One region of the Faecalibacterium sp. 3 genome, then DNA from elsewhere that is predicted to be linked to it. Evidence: a T-box and tRNA genes for the amino acid it is inferred to sense, from the RefSeq annotation. Region 1 holds a T-box; the other holds one or more tRNA genes.

Region 1 (11,268 bases):
AACTGCGGACGATCTGTGGGCCGCATGAACATAAACGCCAATCGAGTGGCCAGTTTCTCCACCACGAAAAATTCCAGCACGCAGGCAATGGGAACCATGATCGGCATCTCGTGCAGAGCCATGACAAAGGTGGCATTGGTGACGCCGCCTGTGTTCAGCGCCACATTGTAAACGATCATGCCATAGACCATAATGGCAGCCATGACAATGGTAAAGAAGATACGTTCCGGTAAAGTTTTAGGCATTTTGATTGTGTCTCCGTTTCTTTTGTGTGTAAATTTTTGCCGCAAAAAAGCCGCCCCGCGAAACTTTCATCTCGCGGGGCGGCGGCGACTACCATTCATTGGCGTTATTTTAGCACAAATCCATCTGACGCATAATACCCTGTGGACATTTTCTCCCGTTTTGCGCAAAATCCTCCACAAACGGCCCGGAACTTCTGGGCAGCTTTGCTGTGACTTTCCCGGCAGCCCTCCCTGCAGGGAACAGAGTTTCTCTCCAAAGGGTACGATCGTCCGGACAGGCCGCACAGAAAGCGGCATTTTGTACGTTCCATCTGCCATTTTTCAAGAACTGCACAATTTTATGTTTTTATCCTTGTGCACTCTGCGAATAGACAAATCAATCAGGAATATGTATAATAAAGCCAGAAACCAGAGAAGTACAGCAGAAGCTCAAGAGAGAGCTACTCCCGCTGACTTGAAACAGAAAGGAGCGAGACCGATGGTCGATATGGAACCCGCACAGTTTGGACAGGCTGTCGGGATTCGCTGAGAAGCAAAACAGAGGCTCACCACAAACGGGATGTTTCCCCCGTATAAAAACACAACAAAAATGAGCCAGTCTTGAGCATCAAAAATGCGATTACACGACAACCTGTCGATTAACTAAAACCCCAGCGATTCAAATAGATCCGCCGGAGATGATTCCTATGAAGGTATCTTTTGTACGGAGAGCATTATTTGAATAGCAAAAAGGAGTTCTACCAATGTACTAAGTAACTTGTCCCTGGCAAATCTAACTCGAAAGAATGTGGTAATATGAAATTCATCTTCAGAATCTCGGTGCCGCACTCCATCAGTTAAGAGAAGGGTCAGTCCAATGTACTAAGTAAATTCGTCCCCTTGAAATAGATTCTCAGTTTCCAGTAGTTTCTAAGGAGAGTCACCCTATGAAACGTTTACTCCGAAAATGAGGAAACCCAAGGAGAAGAGGCTTATGACTCCGAAGAAGTAAGTATCCAGCCGGACGAGGGCTTGCAACCGCCTCGTCCGGCTGGTTTTATTTTGTGTTGTTTTCACCAACAGTCAACGCCCGATTTGTGCAAATTTTACGCAGGAAGGTTGAATACCGTCCTTGCGTTTTCGTCCCCCCTATGTTATAATTGTGGAAAAAGATGGGAGGTGTATTCCATGGAGTCGTTTTTTTCGTTTTCCTCTCTGTTCAACCTTGTGCTGACCGTTATCTGGTTCATCTCCGGCATTCGGGATTTTCAAGGCAAAGACCCGTTCATCAATCTGCCGTTCAACCAGTATCACCGCGACCCGGAGTACCGCGCCTTCTGGCAGAAAAAGAACGGCGTGTTTTACATGCTCAACAGCCTCGCCTTTCTGATCTTAGCCTTCACACCTGTTACATCGCTGATTTACCGTATCATCTTCGGCATTGCCATCGTGGGAGACCTTCTTTATCTTGTCGCTTACGAAAGCTGGAACCATAGTGCGGATTAACAGCCGGAAAGGGGCCGCCATGAATTTGAATCTTTCGGGCTGGGATTGGCTGAACGCCGCGCTGGGTGTGCTGTTTTTGTACCGCGGCATCCGGGACCTGTACAATGGCACCGGCACCGGATGGAGCACCGAGGACGAAAAGAAGCACTTTCACAAATTTTACGGCATCCTGTTGATCCTTTGTGGTACGTTCTGGCTGGTCAACATTTTTCTGCCAAAGGTCGAGCCGCTGAATTCCATTTTGATGGTGGCGACGCTCGTGTTGTGCGCTGCCCTGCTGATCTCGTATCTGTGCTATGCCCTGAGCAGGGACGACAAAACCAAAAAGTGAGGGGTTGCTATGGAAGTCATCTGCGCGATCTTAGCCGCCCTTTTCGGCATCGGGTTCGGCATTTTTATGGCGCTGCAGCCGGAGGATGCCATTGCCCTGCATGACCGTGGACGGTATACGCAGGCACCCGAACTCACGGAAGAGTACATCCGGCTGACCCGGCTGGAGGGCATCGTAGTTTCGGTGCTCTGTGCCGTGCTACTGGTGGTGCTGCTGTTTGCACCCAAATAATACTTTGCAGCTTTCCTCTTGCGGATTTTTTCTCACCCTGCTACAATGAGAAAAAACGCAGGAGGTATTTTATTATGGTCAAGCATGTGATCCTGTGGCAGCTGAAGGACGAGCTGTCTGACGCCGAAAAAGCCGCCGTCAAGGCAGGCATCAAGGAAGGGTTGGAAGGTCTGGCAGGCAAAATTCCCGGCCTTGTGGAAGTGCATGTCAACATCAACGGTCTCCCCTCTTCCACCGCCGACCTGATGCTGGACACCACCTTTGAAAGTGCCGAGGCCCTCAAGGGCTACTCCGTCCATCCCGCCCATGTGGCTGTGGCCGACGGCAAGGTGCGGCCCTACACCAAGGCACGGTTCTGTCTGGATTACGAGATTTAATGTTGACAAACCCACCGTTTTTGCGTATTATAGACATAACAATGTAAATTGGCTGTGAAGAGAAGAGTACGCACCGTCTGCGCCTGACAGAAAGCCCGAAGGATGGAACCGGGCAGGCCGCGCGATGCCGAAGATGGTCTCGGAGCTGCGCAGGCGAAGATTGAGCCTGCGACGGGTGCGCCCGTTACCGCGCTGCGCCGTGCTTTTTTGCCCGGCAAAAGGCTGCGCCCGCAAGGGCGCGGCGAAGCAAGGTGGTACCACGAAAGTTTCAGGCTCTCGTCCTTGTCCGGCTCAGTCCGGCAGGATGAGGGCTTTTTTCGTCCCCCGCCAAATCAGGAAAGGAAGAGTATCAACCTATGAGTGAGCACAAGACATTCTACATCACCACTCCCATCTACTACCCCAGCGACAAGCTGCACATCGGCCACAGCTATACCACCGTCGCCTGCGACGCACTGGCACGCTTCAAGCGGATGCAGGGCTATGACGTCATGTTCCTGACCGGCACCGACGAGCACGGCCAGAAGATCCAGGACAAGGCCGCCGATGCCGGTGTGACCCCCAAGGAGTATGTGGACAAGATCGTAGCCACCGTCAAGGATCTGTGGAAGCTGCTGGACGTCAGCTACGACCGCTTCATCCGCACCACCGACGACTACCACATGGAGTCCTGCCAGAAGATCTTTACCAAGCTGTACGAGCAGGGGGACATCTACAAGGGCGAGTACATCGGCCACTACTGCAAGCCCTGCGAGAGTTTCTGGACCGACAGCCAGCTGGTGGACGGCAAGTGCCCGGACTGCGGCCGTGAGGTCTACGACGCCCACGAGGAAGCCTACTTCTTCAAGACCAGCAAGTATGCTGACCGCCTGCTGAAGCTCTACGAGGAGAACCCCCAGTTCATCCAGCCCGAGAGCCGCAAGAACGAGATGATCGCCTTCATCAAGCAGGGCCTGCAGGATACCTGCGTGTCCCGTACCTCGGTCAAGTGGGGCATCCCGGTGCCCTTCGACCCCAAGCACACCATGTATGTGTGGGTGGACGCCCTGAGCAACTATATCTCCGCGCTGGGCTACGGCAACGAAAAATATCACGACTATGACAAGTTCTGGCCTGCCGACCTGCACATGGTAGGCAAGGAGATCCTGCGCTTCCACACCATCCTGTGGCCTGCCATGCTGATGGCTCTGGATCTGCCCCTGCCCAAGCGGGTGTTCGGCCACGGCTGGCTGCTGATGAACGGCGGCAAGATGTCCAAGTCCGTGGGCAATGTGGTGGACCCTGTGATCCTGTGCGACCGCTACGGCGTGGACTCCATCCGCTACTTCCTGCTGCGTGAGATCCCCTTCGGCAACGATGGCATGTTCACCAACGAAGCTCTGATCAACCGCATCAACAGCGACCTTGCAAACGATCTGGGCAACCTGCTCAGCCGCACGGTCGCCATGTGCGAGAAGTACTTCGGCGGCACCGTGCACAATGTGGCCGGTACCGAGGCCATCGACACCGAGCTGGAGACCATGGTCAACGAGCTGACCGCCAAGGTCACGGCCGACATGGACAGCCTGACCATCCCGCAGGCTCTGATGGAGATCTTTGCAGTGATCCAGCGTGCCAACAAGTACATCGACGAGACCGCTCCCTGGGCACTGGCCAAGGACGAGGCCAACAAGGCCCGTCTGGAGAGCGTGCTGTACCACCTGTGCGAGGCACTGCGCGTGTGCGGCATCCTGCTGAACGCCTACCTGCCCACCACTGCCCCCAAGATGATGGAGCAGCTGGGTCTGGACGCATCCGCTCTGGATCTGAGCAAAACCACCTACGGCGCACAGGAGACCTACACTGTGCACAAGGGCGAAGCACTGTTCCCCCGCATCGACGTGGCAAAGGAGATCGCCCATCTGAAGGAAGAGGACGAGAAGCGCAAGGCCGCTGCCGAAGCTGCCAACAAGGCCAAGGCCGAAGCAGAGAAGAAGGCTGCCGCCCCTGCCGAGGAGAGCACCGTGGACTTTACCCACGAGGAAGAGATCGACTTTGACACCTTCTGCAAGGTGGAACTGCGCGTGGCCGAAGTGCGCGCCTGCGAGAACCTGAAGGAAAGCAAGAAGCTGCTGCACCTGACCGTGTTCGACGGCGAGCGGGAGCGCTGCATCCTGTCCGGCATTGCAAAGTGGTTCAAGCCGGAAGACCTGATTGGTAAGAAGATCGGCATTGTGTGCAATCTGGCACCTCGCCCGATGATGAAGGGCAAGTATGTCAGCGAAGGCATGATCTTTGCTGCCGACACCGCAGATGGCGGCTGCTCCATTGCATTCTACGGCGACGATACCCCCGTGGGCAGCCGCATCCACTGAGCCGCCATGCAGGAAAACAAAACGCTTTCCCGCGCGGAATGGCTGGATAAGATCTTCGGCACGCCGGTGTTCGCCGTGCTGCTGGCCATCTTCTGCAATGTGCTGTGGGGCTCGGCCTTTCCCTTCATCAAGCTGGGCTACCGGCTGTTCTCCATTGAGACCAGCAACACCGCGTCCATCTTCTGCTTTGCCGGTGTGCGGTTCATGCTGGGCAGCTTTCTGGTCCTGCTGGGCAGTGTGCTGCTGCAAAGCCGGGTCCCCCGTCTGCCCCGGGGCAAGGTCGCGGCGGAGTGCTGTGCGCTGGGCCTGTGGCAGACCACGTTTCAGTACGCCTTCTATTATATCGCTGTTGCCATGCTCACCGGTGCCTTTGGCGGCATCCTGAACAGCACCCAGAGCTTTCTGGGCGTTATCTTTGCCCACTTCATCTACGGCAACGCCGACCGCATGACCCCTGCCAAAACGCTGGGCTGTGTCATCGGCTTTGCGGGCGTGCTCATCGGCACGCTGGGCAACCACGGCAGCGGCAGCGGCTGGGGCGTGTTCTGCATGATGACGGCCACCGTCATCTTTACCCTGTCCGGCCCGTGGAACAAATCCGTGACCAAAAAAGCAGACAGCTTTGCCGTCTGCTTCATCAACCTGTTCGTGGGCGGTCTGGCACTGTTTGTGCTGGGCGCGGTCATGGGCGGCAGTCTCCATGTGCAGAACGCACTGGCGGCGGTGGTCATGCTGTATCTGGCCTTCATCTGCGGGGCAGGCTATGTGCTGTGGGCCCTGCTGATGAAGAACAACCCGGTCAGCCGCATTGCCATCTTTGGCTTCGTGAACCCGGTGGTCAACGTGCTGCTGAGCGCCGTGCTCAACGGCGAACCCCTGTTCCGCTGGCAGTATCTGGCGGCGCTGGTGTTCGTGTGTGTGGGCATCTGGCTGGTGAACAAGGCCCCCGCCAAAAAGGAGGGCAAATGACCGGCCCCATTTTTGACACCCACGCGCACTACAGTGCCCGCGCCTTTGACGCCGACCGCTATCCCCTGCTGGACAGCCTGCCCGGTAAAGGCGTGGTGGGCGTGTGTGAACAGGCCACCCACTCCGGGGATGCACCCCGGGTGCTGGAGCTGGCGCACCGCTACCCGTGGGTGGTGGCCGCCGTTGGCATCCATCCGGAAAGCCTGCTGCCCGCCGCCGACTGCGGCGAGGAAGGCCCGGCTCCTACGGTCTCGGTCTATGGCGGCGACTGGGCCGCCGAGATGCGTGCCCTGATGCCCTGTTATGCCGACCCCAAGGTGGTGGCAGTGGGGGAGTGCGGGCTGGACTACCACTGGCCTGTGCCCAAGGACGCCCAGCTGGCCATGTTTGAGGCACACATCCAGCTGGCGCTGGAGCTGGACAAACCCATCATCGTGCACGACCGCAATGCGCACGCCGATGTTTACGCCCTGCTCAAAAAATACCAGCCCAAGGGCATCGTCCACTGCTATTCCGGCAGTGCCGACGACGCGGTGTGGCTGGCAAAACAGGGACTGTTCATCGGTTTTGGCGGGGCGTGCACCTTCAAGGGTGCCAAGCGGGCGGCAAAGGCCATCAGTGCCCTACCGCTGGAAAGCATCGTGCTGGAGACCGACTGCCCCTACATGGCACCGGAGCCGGTACGCGGCACCCGCTGTGACAGCTCCCTCATCCGCTATGTGGGCGAGTATATCGCCCAGCTGCGGGGCATCTCTGCCGAAGAGGTGTTCCGCACCACAGCCGAAAATGCCCGCCGGGTATACGGGCTGTGATCCGTTTTTCGCAAGTTGCACAGGTTTTTCTCTGTGCTTCTGTATAAATCAACAATCAAAATCCAAACTGTTATAAGGAGAACCTACCATGAAAGCACGTATTCCTAAGCACCGCGAGTTCATCATCAACTTCCCCGACAGCATCGACCAGAACAAGGCCAACGAGGGCTGGGCAAAGCTGCAGCAGATCGTTGAGGACTACAAGAAGGCCCACAACGGCGCTTCCGTCTACGCTCCCACCTTCATCGAGGACTGCGAGGCCGAGGTGAAGAAGCTGCAGGAAGAGTACGGCTTCGAGTACACGGTCGAATACGTTCAGTAATTTCTGATATTTAAAATCCCCTCTGTGCATCTGCGCAGGGGGGATTTGCTGTTTCAGGGGAAGCCGCTTTTTCCCTGCGGTGTGCTCCCGCAAAAATACAGCCCCGGCAGACTGCATGGTCTGTCGGGGCTGTGCTTTCCTGTCCGGGTCACTTTTCCACTTTACTCAGCAGGATGCGGTCATTGTCCAGATTCTTGCCGGCATTCTCGCGGAACTTTTCAAGCAGGTCGTCCACGGTCATCCGGCTGCGTTCCTCGCCCTTCACGTCAAAGACGATGCGGCCGGAATCCATCATCAGGGTGCGGTTGCCCAGCTCCAATGCCTGATGCATGTTGTGGGTGACCATCAGGCAGGTGATCTTCTTTTCGGCCACGATGCTCCTGGTCAGCTCCAGCACCTTTTCGGCGGTGGCGGGGTCCAGCGCTGCGGTGTGCTCGTCCAGCAGCAGCAGCTTGGGGGTGACCAGCGTTGCCATGAGCAGGGTCAGCGCCTGCCGCTGACCGCCGGAGAGCAGTCCCACCGGCTGCTTCATCCGGTCCTCAAGGCCCATATCCAGCAGCGCCAGCTTTTCGCGGAACACTTCCTTGTCCTTGCGGGAGATGCGGGAGAAGATGGCGTGGGGCGCAGTGCCGGCACGCAGATAGGCCAGCGCAAGGTTTTCCTCAATGGTCATGTTGGGTGCGGTGCCCTTGAGCGGGTCCTGAAACAGGTGGCCGATGACCTTGCTGCGCTGGTGCTCCGGCTCAAAGGTGATATCCTGTCCACCCAGCAGGATGCTGCCCTCGTCGGCGATGAAGCCGCCGGTGATGGCGTTGAACAGGGTGGATTTGCCCGCACCGTTGGAGCCCACGATGGTGGCGAAATCCCCGGCTTCCATGTGCAGGCTGACGCCGTTCAGGGCCACTTTTTCATTGACCGTGCCGGGGTTGAAGGTCTTGTGCAGATCGTTCAGCTGAAGCATTTCCATCTTACTTTCCCTCCTTGCCGGTAGTCACGCGGCGGCGGCAGGCCCCATGCTTGCGCTGCTCAAAGGCGATTTTTTCCTTGATGGCCGGCATCGAAATGGCAATGGCCACGATGATGGCAGACACCAGCTTCATGGCGGCGGCGGGCACATTGAAGCGCAGGGCCACAGCCACGATAAAGCGGTACAGGCAGCTGCCGAACACCACGCCGATGATGCGGCGCGGCATGGTGCGCTTGCCGAGCAATGTCTCGCCGATGATGAGGGAGGCCAGTGCGATGGTCACCATGCCGGTGCCCACATTGATATCGCAGCTCTTCTGATACTGCGCCAGCAGGCCGCCGGAGAGGGCGCACAATGCGCCGGAAACGCACAGGCCCACCGTGATGGTGAAGGCCGGGTTGATGCTGGAAGCACGCACCATAGCAGCGTTGTCACCGGTGGCGCGGATGGACAGGCCCAGCCGGGTGCCGAGGAAGCCCAGCATCGCCGCACCGGCAAGCAGGATCATGGCCAGCGCGATGGCCAGCTTATACCAGCCGCCAAGGAAGCTCAGTGAGCCCTTTGCCAGCGAGAAAACAGTGTCGGTCTTGACCAGCGACATGGTGGAGGAAAAGCCCATCACGGCCAGATTGATGGTGTAAAGGCCGGTGTTGACGATGATGCCTGCCATGATGCTCTCCACGCCAAGCCGGGTCTGCAAAAAGGCCGTGACAAAGCCGGAGCACACACCTGCCGCCATGGCTGCAACAAGTGCCAGAATGGGGTGGCCGGTCAAAGCCACCTGACAGGCTACCGCGCAGCCCAATGTGAAGCAGCCGTCGGTGGACAGGTCTGCAATGTTCAGGATGGAATAGCTCAGGAACAGTGCCAGCGCCACCAGGGCATAGATACAGCCCAGTTCCAGCGCCGTCTGTAGGACGTTGAGCGAAAAGATACTCGCCAGCATGTGTGTGCTCCTTTTATGTTTTTTGAGTGGACGATTTGAAATGGCGTCTGCGGACGCTCCGGTATGCCATTTTCACGGGAGGATTTTATAAACAGAACCTTTCCTCAGAACCGCCAAAAGCTCCCCCTTTCGGGGGAGCTGGCAAAACCGTCAGGTTTTGACTGAGAGGGTTCTTTTTTAAGAGAAGTTCTCTGCCGTGGTCACTTCTACGATCTCGGTGCAGTAGGGCTTGAAGGCTTCCTTCACGGTGTCGAGGTCCAGACCCAGTGCTTCGCAGGTCTCGGTGTTGATGGTGACGATGCCGTTGTCAAAGGTCTGGTACGGCAGGTCTGCAGTGGTCTTGCCCTCGCACAGCAGCTCTGCCACCATATCGGCAGTGGCTTCGCCCAGCTGGACGTAATCCACGCCGTAGCCTACGAACGCACCGTTCAGTGCAAAGCTGTCGGCACCGGTGTAGTGCTGGACGCCTGCCTCAATGAAGGTCTCGTAGATGGACAGCTCTGCGGTCATTACGGTGTTGTCGGTGGGGGTGAACACGGCCTTGACGCCGGAAGCGATCAGGGCCTCGGCAGCCATCTGCACCTCGGCGGTGGTGGTGCCGTTCTTCTCAATGTACTTGATGCCGTTGGCGTCGCAGAAGGCCTTTGCGTCTGCAATGGCCTGGGTGGAGGCATCCTGACTCAGGTCGTACAGCAGGCCGATGGTGTCAATGTCCGGGTTGACGGCAGTGATCAGCTTCATGATGGCCTCGGTGTTCAGTGCGTCGGAGGTGCCGGTGATGTTCTCCTCGCCGTCAAAGCCTGCAGCGGCGGGGTCGGTAACGGCAGAGTAGACAACGGGGATATCGGTATCCTCCACAGCGGCCAGCATGGTTGCGGCGGTGGGGGTAGCCACAGCCACGATCACATCCACGCCGTCACCTACGAGGTCGGCACCGATCTGGTTCAGGTTGGACTGGTCAGCCTGTGCATTTGCGTAGTAGTCGGCGTAGTCGAAGGCAACGCCCTTCTCAGCGCCCAGCTCATCCAGACGGCTCTCCACAGATTCCACGATCTGGTTCAGGGAAGCATGATCCACGTAGTTGACGATGCCCACCTTGAAGGTCTGACCACCCTCCGCTGCGGCAGAAGCGGTGGAAGATCCAGTCACGGTGCTGGAAGCAGCGCCGCCGCAGCCGGTCAGCGCCAGTGCGGAAACGGCGGAAGCAGCCATAGCGGCCTTGAGGAAGCTGCGGCGGGAGATCATGGTAATGTTTTTCATAATAGTAAGCTCCTTTCCCGGAGCGGGCGGCCCATAAATTTTAAATAAAAAGACCCGCTCCCCTTGCGGGACGGGTCTTTGCAATAAAAAACGACCCTGTCCCTGTGTGTTCATCCACAAGGACAGGATCGGTAAAATTCGATTCTGCGGTGCCACCTTGCTTGCCCTGCTTTCCAGACGCAGAGCCTCTCACGGAGAGCCAACACTCCCCTGTCCTGTAACGGAGACTTCCGTCCAAAGCTACTAAGGCTTGCTGCCCGTTTGCCCGGCCCTCGGCGGCCCACGAAGCTCTGCCCCGCTCTCGCCCGTTTTCACTGTCCGGGCTCACTGAAGATGCGCTGTACAGGTTCTCTTCCGCCTCATCGGTTTGATTGCATTATACACTTTATCGGCATAAAGTCAAGAGGAAATTGCAAAAATTTCTTTTTTCTGCGGCATAAAGTCATTCTTCCCTGTGTCAGCTCTGCTTTGTGCGGCGTCTGCGCCAGACAAAGCAGGCCGTGTACGCCAGCCACACCGCAATGCCTCCCAAGGTCAGCGGGCGGCTCAGCCGGATGCCGTCGGGCTGATAGACAAAATTGATGCTGTTTTCCCCTGCCGGGCACAGCACGGCCATCAGGCCCTCGTCCACCTGCAGGATGTCTGTTTCCTGCCCGTTGACATAGGCGGTAAAGCCGTCATCATAGGGCACCGAGAAGAACACAAGGTTCTCTTTTTCCAGCGTGATCTGCGCATGGAAGCCGGAATTGTTCATCTGGAACACACTGGCGGCTGCGGCGCGGCGCTCGCGGCAGTCCTGCACGTAGGACTCATAGTACAGCTCCTCCCGTCTGCCCTCCGGCAGATGGGTGAGGTATTGGCCATAGACCGCAGCATCCTCATCCCGGAGCACCAGTGCGCGCATCAGCAGGTTTGCGCGCGTGGTCTTTGCGGTCTCCTCGTACTCGCTCTCGGTAAGGTAGCAGTCGT
Region 2 (11,268 bases), 2.1 Mb from region 1:
TGGACCACCGTCTCGCGGTCCGCTGCGGCAAGGTCGCTCAGGCCATATTCCAGCACCTTGCGGGCACTGTTGCTGCCTGCAAAGGCGTGGGGCGTATACAGACGATTCCCGTTCACCGTATCCACCGCAACCTCCAGCGTCTGCTGCATGTTATCGTCCAGAGTCAGGCCGCTGGCAAGGATCTCCTGCATATCGTTGGCTTTCCGGGTAACAGGCAGATAGCCCGAGCCCACCGAGAACGCAATGTTGTTCTCTGCCCGGACGAACCATTTGAGGAACTCCACCGAGGCCTCGACCTCCTCCTCTTTGGCTGCTGTCACCACCATACCGGCACCCTGCTGCACCGCTACCGCCTCGCCGCCTTCAAACTGCGGGGCGGGCAGTGTCCTCAGGCTGATCTCATGGCTTTCGTTGGCGTCGTTCGTCACCCTGGTGGGGAAGAAGGTGGCGCTGGAACTGGAGCCCACGTAGGCCAGCACATTGCCGGTCTTGATATCATCGCTGCGGAAGCGGCCGGTGGCGGCAAACCAGCCCCTGACAAAGGGAACATAGTAGTTGTCCCACAGCCTGCGGGCCACATCGCGCTCAAAGTTGACGGTCATTCTGCCGTCCTTCACTGCAAAGATGGTGTCGCCCAGCTGCTGTGCGCCCACCAGCATATAGTTTGCCATGGCATCACGGCCGAACAGCGCCTTGCCGTCATCCGGCGCGGCGGTCTGGGCATCGGTCCAGTTGTAGTATTTTTCTGCGGCGGCCGTCAGCCCCTCCATGGTGGCAAGGTCCTCATATCGGACATCGGTGGCATCGGCAAAGGCCTGCCAGTCGGTATCATTGAGGAACAACAGCTCGGTGGATTTTGCCACCGGGAAGATCTTGATGCTGTCGTCCTCCCCGAAGCCCCCCTCCGAGAGGTAGCCTTCCACGAACTGAGCCTTTTCCTCCTCGGTCAGGCAGGGGGCAAGGTCCACCACCATGCCCATCTGGTCCAGCGCATAGGCGGTATCGGCGTAGGCCGAGAAGATATTGGGCATGGCGGCAGCGCCCACCTTGCCCTCGGCAGAGTCCATCACACTGGTTTCCAGATCGTTGACGCTGCCCTGACTCTCGGTGGACACCTTGATGCCCTTTTGGGCACCGACGGTCTCGTTGAACTGGTTCACAAGGCTGGTAAAGCTTTCCAGCTGGTCGCCATTGTAATAGGTCCACACCATGATATCGGTCACTTTGGCGGGCACTTCTGGCCCGGCGCTGCCGCTGCAGCCGGCGCAGCCCAGTGCCAGTGCCGCCGCGCACAGTCCACACAGCAGCGACTTGATATGGTTTTTCATTGGTTTTCTCCCTCCGGGTGCTGCACAGCAGGCTTGCCTGCCCGTGTCCAGTTTACATCCAGTTTATCATACCATCATTTTCCGCTGGCGTAAACAGAAACGCGCAAAAATCACCCACAGCGCAGAGAGAAAGGCCCCGACCGGCCGGAAAAACCGGCTTTTGGGCAGCACAAAGGGCCGTCCCCCGCATTCGGAGACGGCCCTTTGCTTTATGATAACCCTGCCTTTTGGGAGAAACGCATCAGCCCTTCAGTTCCAGCAGTGCATCGCCCTGCTTCACGGTACCGGAGGCTTTGGGAGTGACCGCTGCATACTCGTCGGTGTTGCAGACGATCAGCGGTGTGGTGACGGGATAGCCCTCGGCCTTGATGGCCTCGATGTCAAAGCGGATCAGCGGCTGGCCCTTGCGCACCTTGTCGCCCTCATTGACGAGGTAGGTGAAGTGCTTTCCGCCCAGCTTGACGGTGTCGATGCCAATGTGCATCAGCAGCTCCGCGCCGTCAACGGTGGTCATACCCACCGCGTGGTGGGTGTCGAAGGTGGAAGAGATCTCGCCGTCGGCAGGAGCCACCAGCTCACCCACCGCAGGCTCGATGGCAATGCCGTCGCCCAGCGCACCGCTGGCAAAGGCTTCGTCCTTCACCTCGGCCAGCGGGACAACGGTGCCGGTGAGGCAGGCTGCAAGCACGGTATCCTTTGCGGCTGCTGCCGGGGCTGCGGGGGCAGCTGCCGGGGCGGGTGCTGCGGGCGCTGCCGGGGTCTTGGGCGCATTTTCCAGATAATCCTCCAGCTTTGCCTTGATGACTGCCACCTTGGGGCCGTACACCACCTGAACGCCGTTGCCCTTGCAGATGACGCCGGAAGCGCCGGAAGCCTTGAGCACATCCTGCCGAACCAGCGCAGCGTCCTTGACGGTGCAGCGCAGACGGGTGGCGCAACAGTCCACGTCGGACAGGTTGTCGGTGCCGCCCAGACCTTCCACGATCAGGGCGCTGACCGGGTCATCCCCTGCGGGGGCGTTGCTGCCGGAAGCGGCGCTGCGGGCGTTCACGTCCGCACGGGTGTACAGCTTGACCTCCTCGGCATCGTCGCGGCCCGGGGTCTTGTAGTCAAACTTGGAGATCATGAAGCGGAAGATCAGGTAGTACAGCACAAAATACACTGCACCCACAACGACCACCCAGATCCAGTGGGTCTTGGCGTTGCCCTGCATCGCGCCGAACAGCACCAGATCGATCAGACCGCCGGAGAAGGTCATGCCCACGCCCACGTTCAGGATATGCATGAGCATGAAGGACAGGCCCGCCAGCACGCAGTGCACGGCGTACATGGGAAGTGCCACAAAGATGAAGGTGAACTCCAGCGGCTCGGTGATGCCGGTGAGGAAGGCGGTCAGGGCTGCAGAAAGCAGCAGGCCGCCTGCCGCCTTTTTCTTTTCCGGCTTTGCGCAGTGGTACATTGCCAGCGCAGCGCCGGGCAGGCCGAACATCATAAAGGGGAACTTACCGGCCATGAAGCGGGTGGCGCTGACCGAGAACACCGTGGTGGACTTGGAGGCCAGCTCTGCAAAGAAGATGTTCTGGGCACCGGTCACGGTGACGCCGTCGATGATGGCGGTGCCGCCCACAGCGGTCTGCCAGAACGGCATGTAGAACACATGGTGCAGGCCGAAGGGGATCAGTGCACGCTCCAGCAGGCCGTAGATAAAGGTGCCTGCATAGCCGGAAGCCAGCACCAGTGCGCCCAGCGCAGCAATGCCGCTTTGCACCACCGGCCAGATGTAGAACATGGCGATGCCGACCACCAGATACACGATGGAGCTGATGATGGGCACAAAGCGGGTGCCGCCGAAGAAGGCCAGAACCTGCGGCAGCTCGATCTTATAGAACTTGTTGTGCAGGGCTGCCACGCCCAGACCGACCACGATGCCGCCGAACACGCCCATCTGCAGGGTGGTGATGCCCAGCATGGTGGTGGTGGAGTTGGCGGGCATTGCGTCCACGCCGCCAGCGGCGTTGATCATGGCCTGAATGGCCGTGTTCATGATGATATAGGCCACCGCACCGGACAGGGCGGCCACCTCTTTTTCCTTGCGGGCCATGCCGATGGCCACGCCCATGGCGAACAGCAGGGCCAGATTGTTGAACACGGCGCTGCCGGTCTGGCTCATCACGTCCAGAATGGTGTAGATCAGGGTACCGGGGTGGATGACGCTGTTCAGGCCATAGGCCGCCAGCATGGTCTCGTTGGTGAACGAGCTGCCGATGCCCAGCAGCAGGCCCGCCACGGGCAGCAGTGCAATGGGCAGCATAAAGCTGCGTCCGACACGCTGCAGCACGCCAAAGATCTTGTCTTTCATCTTCAATTCTCCTTTTCCAAATTTGTATCCAGCAAATATATCCACACGCAGGCGCGGCCTGCGGAGAATCAGAGGTACGGCGGTGCGGCAGGCGGGCGGCTTACTTTCCCATCCGGATGCGCTTCAGGTGAATGGTGAGGAACACCAGCTCCTCGTCCGAGAGTTCCTTGTTCCATGTGTTGCGCACATAATCCGCAAGGCAGCAGGCACATTTATAATGTTCGCTGCAGTTCCGTGCGATCAGCGCCCGGAACATCTCATCGTGGGCATCGTTCTCGCTCTCCTGTTTGCCCTGAAACACCCGCTGCGCAAAAAAGCGCAGATGCACTGTGAAGCGGCTGAAATTCAGCGCGTCCCGGTCAAAATGGCAGCCGTAGAAGCACTCCACCACCTGCACGCAGCCGTCCACAAAGCGGGTGACGTCGTTCACCACGCTCATGGTGGTGTTCAGCTCCGCATTGACGATGTGCAGGGCGATGAAGCCGCCCTCGTCGTCCGAGAGGTCTGCTTTGCAGCGCTGGCGGATGATGGCCAGACAGTCCATGCCAAGGCGGTACTCCTGCGGATAGAACTCCCGGATCGGTGCCATGAGCGGGTTGGAGAAGCGGATGCCCTGCTCACTGCGCTGGATGGCAAAGCTGATGTGGTCGGCCAGCGTGATGAGCAGGCTCTCGTTCAGCGGGTAGTTCACCCGGCTGCGGATCATTGCCACCAGCTCATCGGTGAGCAGCAGATGCTCATAGGGGATCTGTTCCAGCAGCTCCACCAGCTTCTGCTGCACGGCAGGGCTGGTCATGCGGTAGCTGCGCTCCACCTTTCCGGCGTCCAGCTTGTACCCCGGCTTTGCGCCAAAGCCCAGCCCGCGCCCGGTAACGATCAGCTCGCAGCCGGTGGGGTCCACCACCCGCAGGATGTTGTTGTTGATCGGTTTTTTGACGGTATATTGCATCGTCTCTCCTCCTCAGGCCGAAAAAGGCAATAAAAAAAGACCACTCCTGACACAGCAAATAACACCGAAGGCTGAAACACGCTTTCGGCTTGTGCTGTGCAGAGTTGGTCTAGCCCGCCAAACGGTAACAATCCAACGACGCTGCTCACGTACGATTTTCTTTTGATCTGGCCCAAAGCGGCCCGCCGCATGAATGCAGACCGGCTCTGTGCTTTTTTAAAATAGCATATTTTTTGCAGGGCGTCAAGGCGGAAATGGCCTTCCGGTCCCGTTTTATCAGGCTGTCCAAATTCAGGTGATATTTTACAGCAGAATGACGAGTAAAGAGAAGTCCTGCCCCGGGTTTTTCCACCGTTGATCCCTCTCCTGTGGAAAAGCCCATGATTTTCCTTCCGAAAAAGCAAAACAAAAAAGCATCCTGAAATTTCAGGATGCTTGGTGGTTGCGGGGGCCGGATTTGAACCAACGACCTTCGGGTTATGAGCCCGACGAGCTACCAGACTGCTCCACCCCGCGATATTTACTTTGTGCTCTCAGCGGTTCTCGCTGACTGCTCAAGTATAATACCACACAGCGGGATGGATGTCAACCCTTTTCTGAAAAAATTTTCTGGTTCCCTTCCGGGCCTGCTCACTTTCTCTTTTTGCGCCACACTGCGACGCCGCCAGCCACCGCCGCCGCGATGACCACCACCGGCCATGCGCCTGCAAGGAAGACGGCCAGCTGCTGCACGCCCTGTGCAAAGTTCTGCCAGCCGCTGGCAAATGCGTCGGCCATGCGGGAGACAAAGCCCTCGCTGGGCGGCGAGTAGGTCTTTACCTCGCTCAGGCTCACGCAGACGGTGCACTGCTCCACCTGATTGCTGTACCAGTCCATCTGGCTCTGCCAGCTCTCGATCTGGCTCTGTACCTCGGTCAGACTGGACTCGATCTCCAGCAGGTCGGAAAGGGTCTCGGCCTGCTGCTGCAGCTGCTGCAGACGGGTGCGCTGGGCCTTGAGGTTCTCAAGCCGGGCCTCCACATCCATGTACTGGGCGGTCACGTCGTCGGCCTGCTGGTTTTTGTAGGTCACGTTGCCGGCTTCGGCCACAGCCGCAAGAAAGCTGGCGTAGTTCTTCTGCGGCACCCGGAAGGTCAGGCTGACGCTGCGGCTGTCCTCGGTGCCGGAGTATTCGCTGCTGGATTCCATGTATCCGCCCGCTTCGGCAGCCGCCGCATCCAGCGCAGCGCGGGCCGCGTCGTAGTCCTTGCTTTCCAGACTGAGGTTCGCAGTGTAGATGATCTTTGCGTGGTCGGTGCTGTGGGCCGCTGCCGCCGCGTCGTCCTCCGAATAAGCAGCGGTGCCGTTGTCTGCGCCGCTTTCCAGTGACAGGCTGTTCAGGCTGTAATCGGCGGCCATGGGGCTGTCCATAGCGGCGCGGTCCACGCCGCCTGCCGCCATCGCGGCCGCAGAGCTGTCCGCCGAATAATAGGCCGCCGGGCTGCTGCTCTTTGCGCCAAGGCCGATCATGCCGGTGGCAAAGGCACCGTAGCCCACCGCGCACACCGCCAGACAGGCCGCCAGTGTGCCCACCCGCTTTACAGGAAAGCGGACAGGCTTTTTCCGCTGCACCGGTGCAGGCCGGGCCGGTGCCGGGGTCTTCATCATGGGCTGGTTCTTTTCCTCTTCGGTCAGCTGGTCGGTCATGGCCAGCAGCTTTGCTTTCAGGTCCTCCGGTGCACAGAGATCGTCCGTCTCCATCTTATACTCATACCACCTCATCCTCGATCTCCTCCTTCAGCATCGTATGTAACTGTGCTCTTGCGCGCCGCAGCCAGCTCAGCACCGTGTTGGACGGTGCACCCAGCATCCGCCCGATCTCCGCCGCCGTGTAGCCCTCATAATAATGAAGGTAGATGGCGTTGCGGTAGTTTTCCGGCAGGGCGCGCACCGCATCCAGCACGCTGCCGTCCGCAAACTCATCCGGTGCGGGCAGGTTCTCGTCCAGCTCCGTGTCCTTCTGGTGCGCTGCACGGGTCAGGTCCCGGCAGCGGTTGATGGCTACCCGCAGCAGCCATGCTTTGAGGTGCTCCTCACTCTCAAAGGTGCCGTTGTAATGCAGGAGTTTTTCGTAGACATCCTGCACCACATCCTCGGCATCGGCCGCGCATCGGCTGTTGTGCATGGCAGCACGGTAGACAGCATCGCTGTACTTCTGCACTGCCAGCGTGAATACTTCATTTCTGGTCAGCTGTCCCATCATTCAAGCTCTCCTTTTACGCCTGTACAGGGCTGTGGAATCCGTATTCCACGGGGACATTCACCCTATACACGGCTGAACGCCCCCGAAGATTGCATTGCTGGAAAATTTTATGAAAAACTGCGCACACAGGCCGTTTGTGCGCATTCGTATGCGATAGTATACCATGAAACCGCAAAAAACAAAAGGGTTGCAAAAGGCCTTTTGGTCAAGAATCGTCTCCGCTTTGCCAACTCACCCGCTGGCGCGGATGCTCCCCATAGGGAGCCAGCCACCGATCTTAACGACCCCATCCCGTGAAAATGCAATAGCAGACGGCCCGCAGGCCGTCTGCTATTGCTGAATTAAAAATAATATTACATTAAATATTGTCCGGGTTGCGGCGGCCATTCAGATCCTTCTCTCACCGACGGTAGACCCTTTGCAGCAGGGCCACCCGCCCGGCCAGAAAGGTATCCGCCTTCGGGTGATGCAGCCAGCGCTTGTGCTGTGCCGTATGCACCAGCTTCCGGCCCAGCGCTGCGGGGTCGGCATCGATGAGCTCCACATCCTGCATAGTCAGCTGCAGCGCCAGCGCCGCAGGCGCATCCGGCACAGGCGGCAGCGGGTCCTCCCACACAAAGGGCGGCAGCAGCTGCACCGCCACGGTGGTGCGGGTGCACTCCCCGGTGAGCAGCAGCGCCGCAGGCGCGCCGTCCGGTGCCACATGCAGGGTGCTGTACAGCAGCTGCAGATTGCCCGGGGCCAGAAGGCGGGTATCCCCTTCCCGCTCCGTGGGCGACAGGGTCAGATACTCCCGCGCTTCGTCCGGATCGATCCACCGCGCCGGTGCCTGCACGCGGGCATACAGCGCCGGCAGGGCAAAGCTGCCCGCCGCATCCAGTGCGTGCTGCAAAAGCAGATAGAACTCGGTCAGCGGGCAGGCCGGGTCGGGCTGCGGCATCCCGAAATCGGGGCGCGATACGTGTCCTCCACCCATAAGGGACCTCCTTGTTTTTCTTGACAAGCCGTATAAAACAGGCTATACTATCAATAGAAAAGGTGCTGCCCGCAAGGGTCAGCTCTCTTCGGCTAAGTAGTCAATAAGAATGACCGCTCAGTGTTTGCGAGACTGTGGGCGGTCATTTCTTATTGTTATGGATCTCCTTAAAGATTGCCCATGCGATCTGAAATGTAATTCCGACTGTCCCGCCGATGACGACGAACAGCTGAAGAACGTCTTCTAACTTCATGAGGCATCCCCCCTTTCGCGTTTGCGTCCGGGGGAACCGAGCAATAAGGTTTCACAGCCCCCGGACACTTGCCGGAGGAAGTCAGACCACCTTTTTATGCAGACAACACCCGCCGCCGTCTCAGGCGGCATTTTTATTTTAGCACACTCTCCACCGTATTACAATCAGGTTCCGAATTGTAAACCCCCTGCAAACTTTATTGTTGACCATCTGTCCCCCGCTGCGCTATACTCGGGCACAGATGCCTTGTAAATTTTTAACAGAGGGGAATTTCAATCTATGAAAAACAAAAAACTGACCACCTATCAGATGGCCGTCACTGCACTGATGGCCGCCGCAATGTGCGTGCTGGGCCCGCTGACGGTGCCCATCGGGGCCGTGCCCATCTCGCTGGCAAACTTTGTCATCTGCCTGACCGCATGGCTGCTGGGACCCAAGTTCGGCACCCTGAGCGTGGCGGTGTATCTGCTCATCGGTCTGGTGGGCGTGCCGGTGTTCTCCGGCTACGGCGCAGGCATTGCCAAGCTGGCAGGCCCCACCGGCGGCTATCTGGTGGGCTATCTGCTGCTGGCCTTCATCGGCGGTCTGTTCATCGAAAAGAGCAAGGGCCAGCCCGTAGTCTCCGGCATCGGCCTTGTGCTGGGCGATGCTGCCTGCTATGTGCTGGGCACTGCATGGTTCGTGTTCCAGATGCAGTGTGAGCTGAGCTATGCGCTGTCGGTGTGCGTGTATCCCTTCATTGCGCTGGACCTTGCCAAGATCGTGGTGAGCTGCGTCGTGGGTGCACTGCTGCGCAAGCGTCTGGAGCAGGCCGGTGTGCTGAAACTGCAGAGTGCAGTTTCAGAATGATGTGCCTGCGGCAATGATGTGCTGCGCAATGATGTTTGTGCCGGGCACAAAATGATGTGCCGCTGCGCGGCAATGCCGGAGATGGGAGCATTCAAAATGCCCTCCGCGATGCTCTGGGCATCCTCAGCGGAAAAACTTTTCAGCAGAGCAAGGGGCTGTTGCAAAATATCGAGGGCAAAAGACGTTGAAAACTTCAGCAAAGAGCACCTGAAGCAGCCCAAAAGTTGAAAAAATCATCATAGATCCAGAGAAAAAAGTACAGCAAAGCTGAGCATCTGCGAAAAAACAGGTGCTCAGCTTTTTGCATTTTCAGTTCCGAAAAATTCTTTTGGCAAAAAGAGAGGGCTGGACAGTGCCAGCCCTCTTGACAAGGTTTTTTCATTCCATCACGGCTTTGATTGCAGCAAGCTGCTCTTTCAGGTCACCGTCTACACCCAGTGATTTCTCCTGGATTATTTGTGGGATGTACAGATTGCCCTTGTAAAAGGTGATATAAAACGCATCCGGTTCCGTGAGCCAACGCCAAACTCCAGAATCAACAGCTTTTTGTTATAATCTAATAGCTATTTTTATCTCACTCCATTACAGAGACCGTCCAGCAATTGGGGTGACACTTATCCGTTCAGTCCTCTTTACGGGATGCTTCAAATGTAGACTTTGCTTCTTCTATTGTTTTATCATCAATGTAGTAAGCAATCGCAGCTTTTCCGATTGCAGAGGTTCCCAGTGCGGCAATAGATGCGCTCACAGCCGATCCAGAACCGGCCCAAAAGACATTCAGAATTTTAGATGCTTGTTGCGCCAAAAGTCTGAAGCCATAACCTGCACCGGCAATTCCGCCCATGCTTAATACAAACTCTTTTGCTGTATCAAGTGAAATATCTCTTCCACTGAGAGATGCAATAAGGCAAACCAGAATGCCCTGTAGCAGTAGAAGGATATAAATGTCTGAAATAGGAATAGGAGAAAGTGCGACAGTTGCGGACATTGCAGAGAAAGATTTATTCAGTTGATTTGCAATTCGACGTACAACTTCTTGAAGCTTTAAGGCCATTCTTAACCCCATTCTAGCACTAAAATCAAGAATGGCCTTTTCTAAAATATTAAATAATTCCTCAATATGGTATCTTCCATCAAATGCGATTTGAAGATTTTCAATGTCAGATACGGGTAAGCTTTCAATGGAATCCGCATCGATTTCAGTTCCATCAGCTGTCATCCAGTCAATCAACGAGGAAACCGCAATGATGTCATCTATTTTCAGATTGTTTTTTACAATGATCTCTTTATAATGCTGAACTTGCTCAGCGATCTTTTTTGTTTTGCTCTCTGTATATTCATTCGGATTTTTGAGCCGTGAAGGAGCCATCTCATCGCACTTATTAACAACCGCCACAATAGGAAGCCGCATATTGTAAGCTTGGGCATATGATTCGCTGAGTTTCTTCAAGAAGTTCACATCGGAATCAACATCATCTCGATGCGTACAGTTTAGCATAAAGATAGCAACATCTGGAGAGAATTCTTTGACTTGATTGATCAGCATCTCCTCAGCCGAAATCTCTGCATTTAAATTGTCACTTTCTGCAATGCCGCGTGTATCGAGAATCTCCATTAGAGTGCGCTCGCCATCCTTGCATTGGTAGGTCTGAGCTGTCTCCGTGCAGCTTCTGGTATCACTGACAGGCGCAACGTATGCACCGCAGAGGGCATTGATCAGGCTGCTTTTTCCCACGCCTGTCCGCCCGATGAGGAAAATCCGGGGCGGACGGTGAGAATCCACGCCATCCATCAAATTTTTTAGCTCTTCATCACCAAGAATGGTATCTCTTATTTTCTGCCTGGCCTTTTCGGGAATCGCATCTGGAAGATTATCCAACAAGTCGCCTACCTTAGTGTAGAAGTTTTTCATATTCTGCAGTCGCTGTTCAATTTTCATCGAATCGTCTTTCATATTTCCTTTTCTCCTTTTTGCACGGACATCTTTAATCTCAGAACTTTTCTGCAAGATGCAATCAAAACTTTCTTTGTCAGGCGTATTTTTGAGCAAAAAGAATCAGACGGTCAAGAGCTTTTTCCATGCCGTTCAGCGTTCCCCATGCAATACGGACATCATTAGCATTCAAAATTCTGGCATGATGTGTAAGCTGGTTTTGTTGCAGACGATACCCGTTAAACTCTGCAAGCGTTGTCCAGAACCTATGTCCTCCCATTGTCGGCGTAGGAATATTAGGCATCTCAAGTTCAGCATTCAGAAATTTCAGCGCAATTTCAGGATGCGAAGCAATGAATTTCAGTGCTTCTTCGATTGC

The links. A T-box is a leader RNA that pairs with one kind of tRNA and senses whether it is charged. The one in region 1 lies ahead of metG (methionine--tRNA ligase), so its partner is inferred to be a tRNA-Met.
Region 2: it has a tRNA-Met gene. The T-box ahead of metG (methionine--tRNA ligase) is inferred to sense a tRNA for this amino acid. The anticodon was not compared.

Annotation. Positions count from the first base shown of each region.
Region 1 covers NZ_JBLWFN010000001.1:2,845,068-2,856,335, forward strand. The annotation lists gene ACNSPV_RS13415 (DUF2798 domain-containing protein) at 1-245, opposite strand, end outside; gene ACNSPV_RS13420 (hypothetical protein) at 1,413-1,730, shown strand; gene ACNSPV_RS13425 (hypothetical protein) at 1,750-2,061, shown strand; gene ACNSPV_RS13430 (hypothetical protein) at 2,071-2,292, shown strand; gene ACNSPV_RS13435 (Dabb family protein) at 2,367-2,669, shown strand; T-box leader at 2,715-2,956, shown strand; gene metG (methionine--tRNA ligase) at 3,026-5,023, shown strand; gene ACNSPV_RS13445 (DMT family transporter) at 5,030-5,992, shown strand; gene ACNSPV_RS13450 (TatD family hydrolase) at 5,989-6,804, shown strand; gene ACNSPV_RS13455 (hypothetical protein) at 6,893-7,126, shown strand; gene ACNSPV_RS13460 (ABC transporter ATP-binding protein) at 7,275-8,087, opposite strand; gene ACNSPV_RS13465 (ABC transporter permease) at 8,095-9,039, opposite strand; gene ACNSPV_RS13470 (ABC transporter substrate-binding protein) at 9,217-10,299, opposite strand; gene ACNSPV_RS13475 (YfhO family protein) at 10,757-11,268, opposite strand, start outside.
Region 2 covers NZ_JBLWFN010000001.1:753,968-765,235, forward strand. The annotation lists gene ACNSPV_RS03465 (extracellular solute-binding protein) at 1-1,328, opposite strand, end outside; gene ACNSPV_RS03470 (PTS transporter subunit IIABC) at 1,570-3,687, opposite strand; gene ACNSPV_RS03475 (PRD domain-containing protein) at 3,788-4,636, opposite strand; gene ACNSPV_RS03480 (hypothetical protein) at 4,782-5,018, opposite strand; tRNA gene ACNSPV_RS03485 (tRNA-Met) at 5,076-5,152, opposite strand; gene ACNSPV_RS03490 (DUF4349 domain-containing protein) at 5,267-6,397, opposite strand; gene ACNSPV_RS03495 (RNA polymerase sigma factor) at 6,384-6,878, opposite strand; gene ACNSPV_RS03500 (hypothetical protein) at 7,279-7,854, opposite strand; gene ACNSPV_RS03505 (biotin transporter BioY) at 8,387-8,956, shown strand; gene ACNSPV_RS03510 (GTPase) at 9,579-10,910, opposite strand; gene ACNSPV_RS03515 (hypothetical protein) at 10,987-11,268, opposite strand, start outside.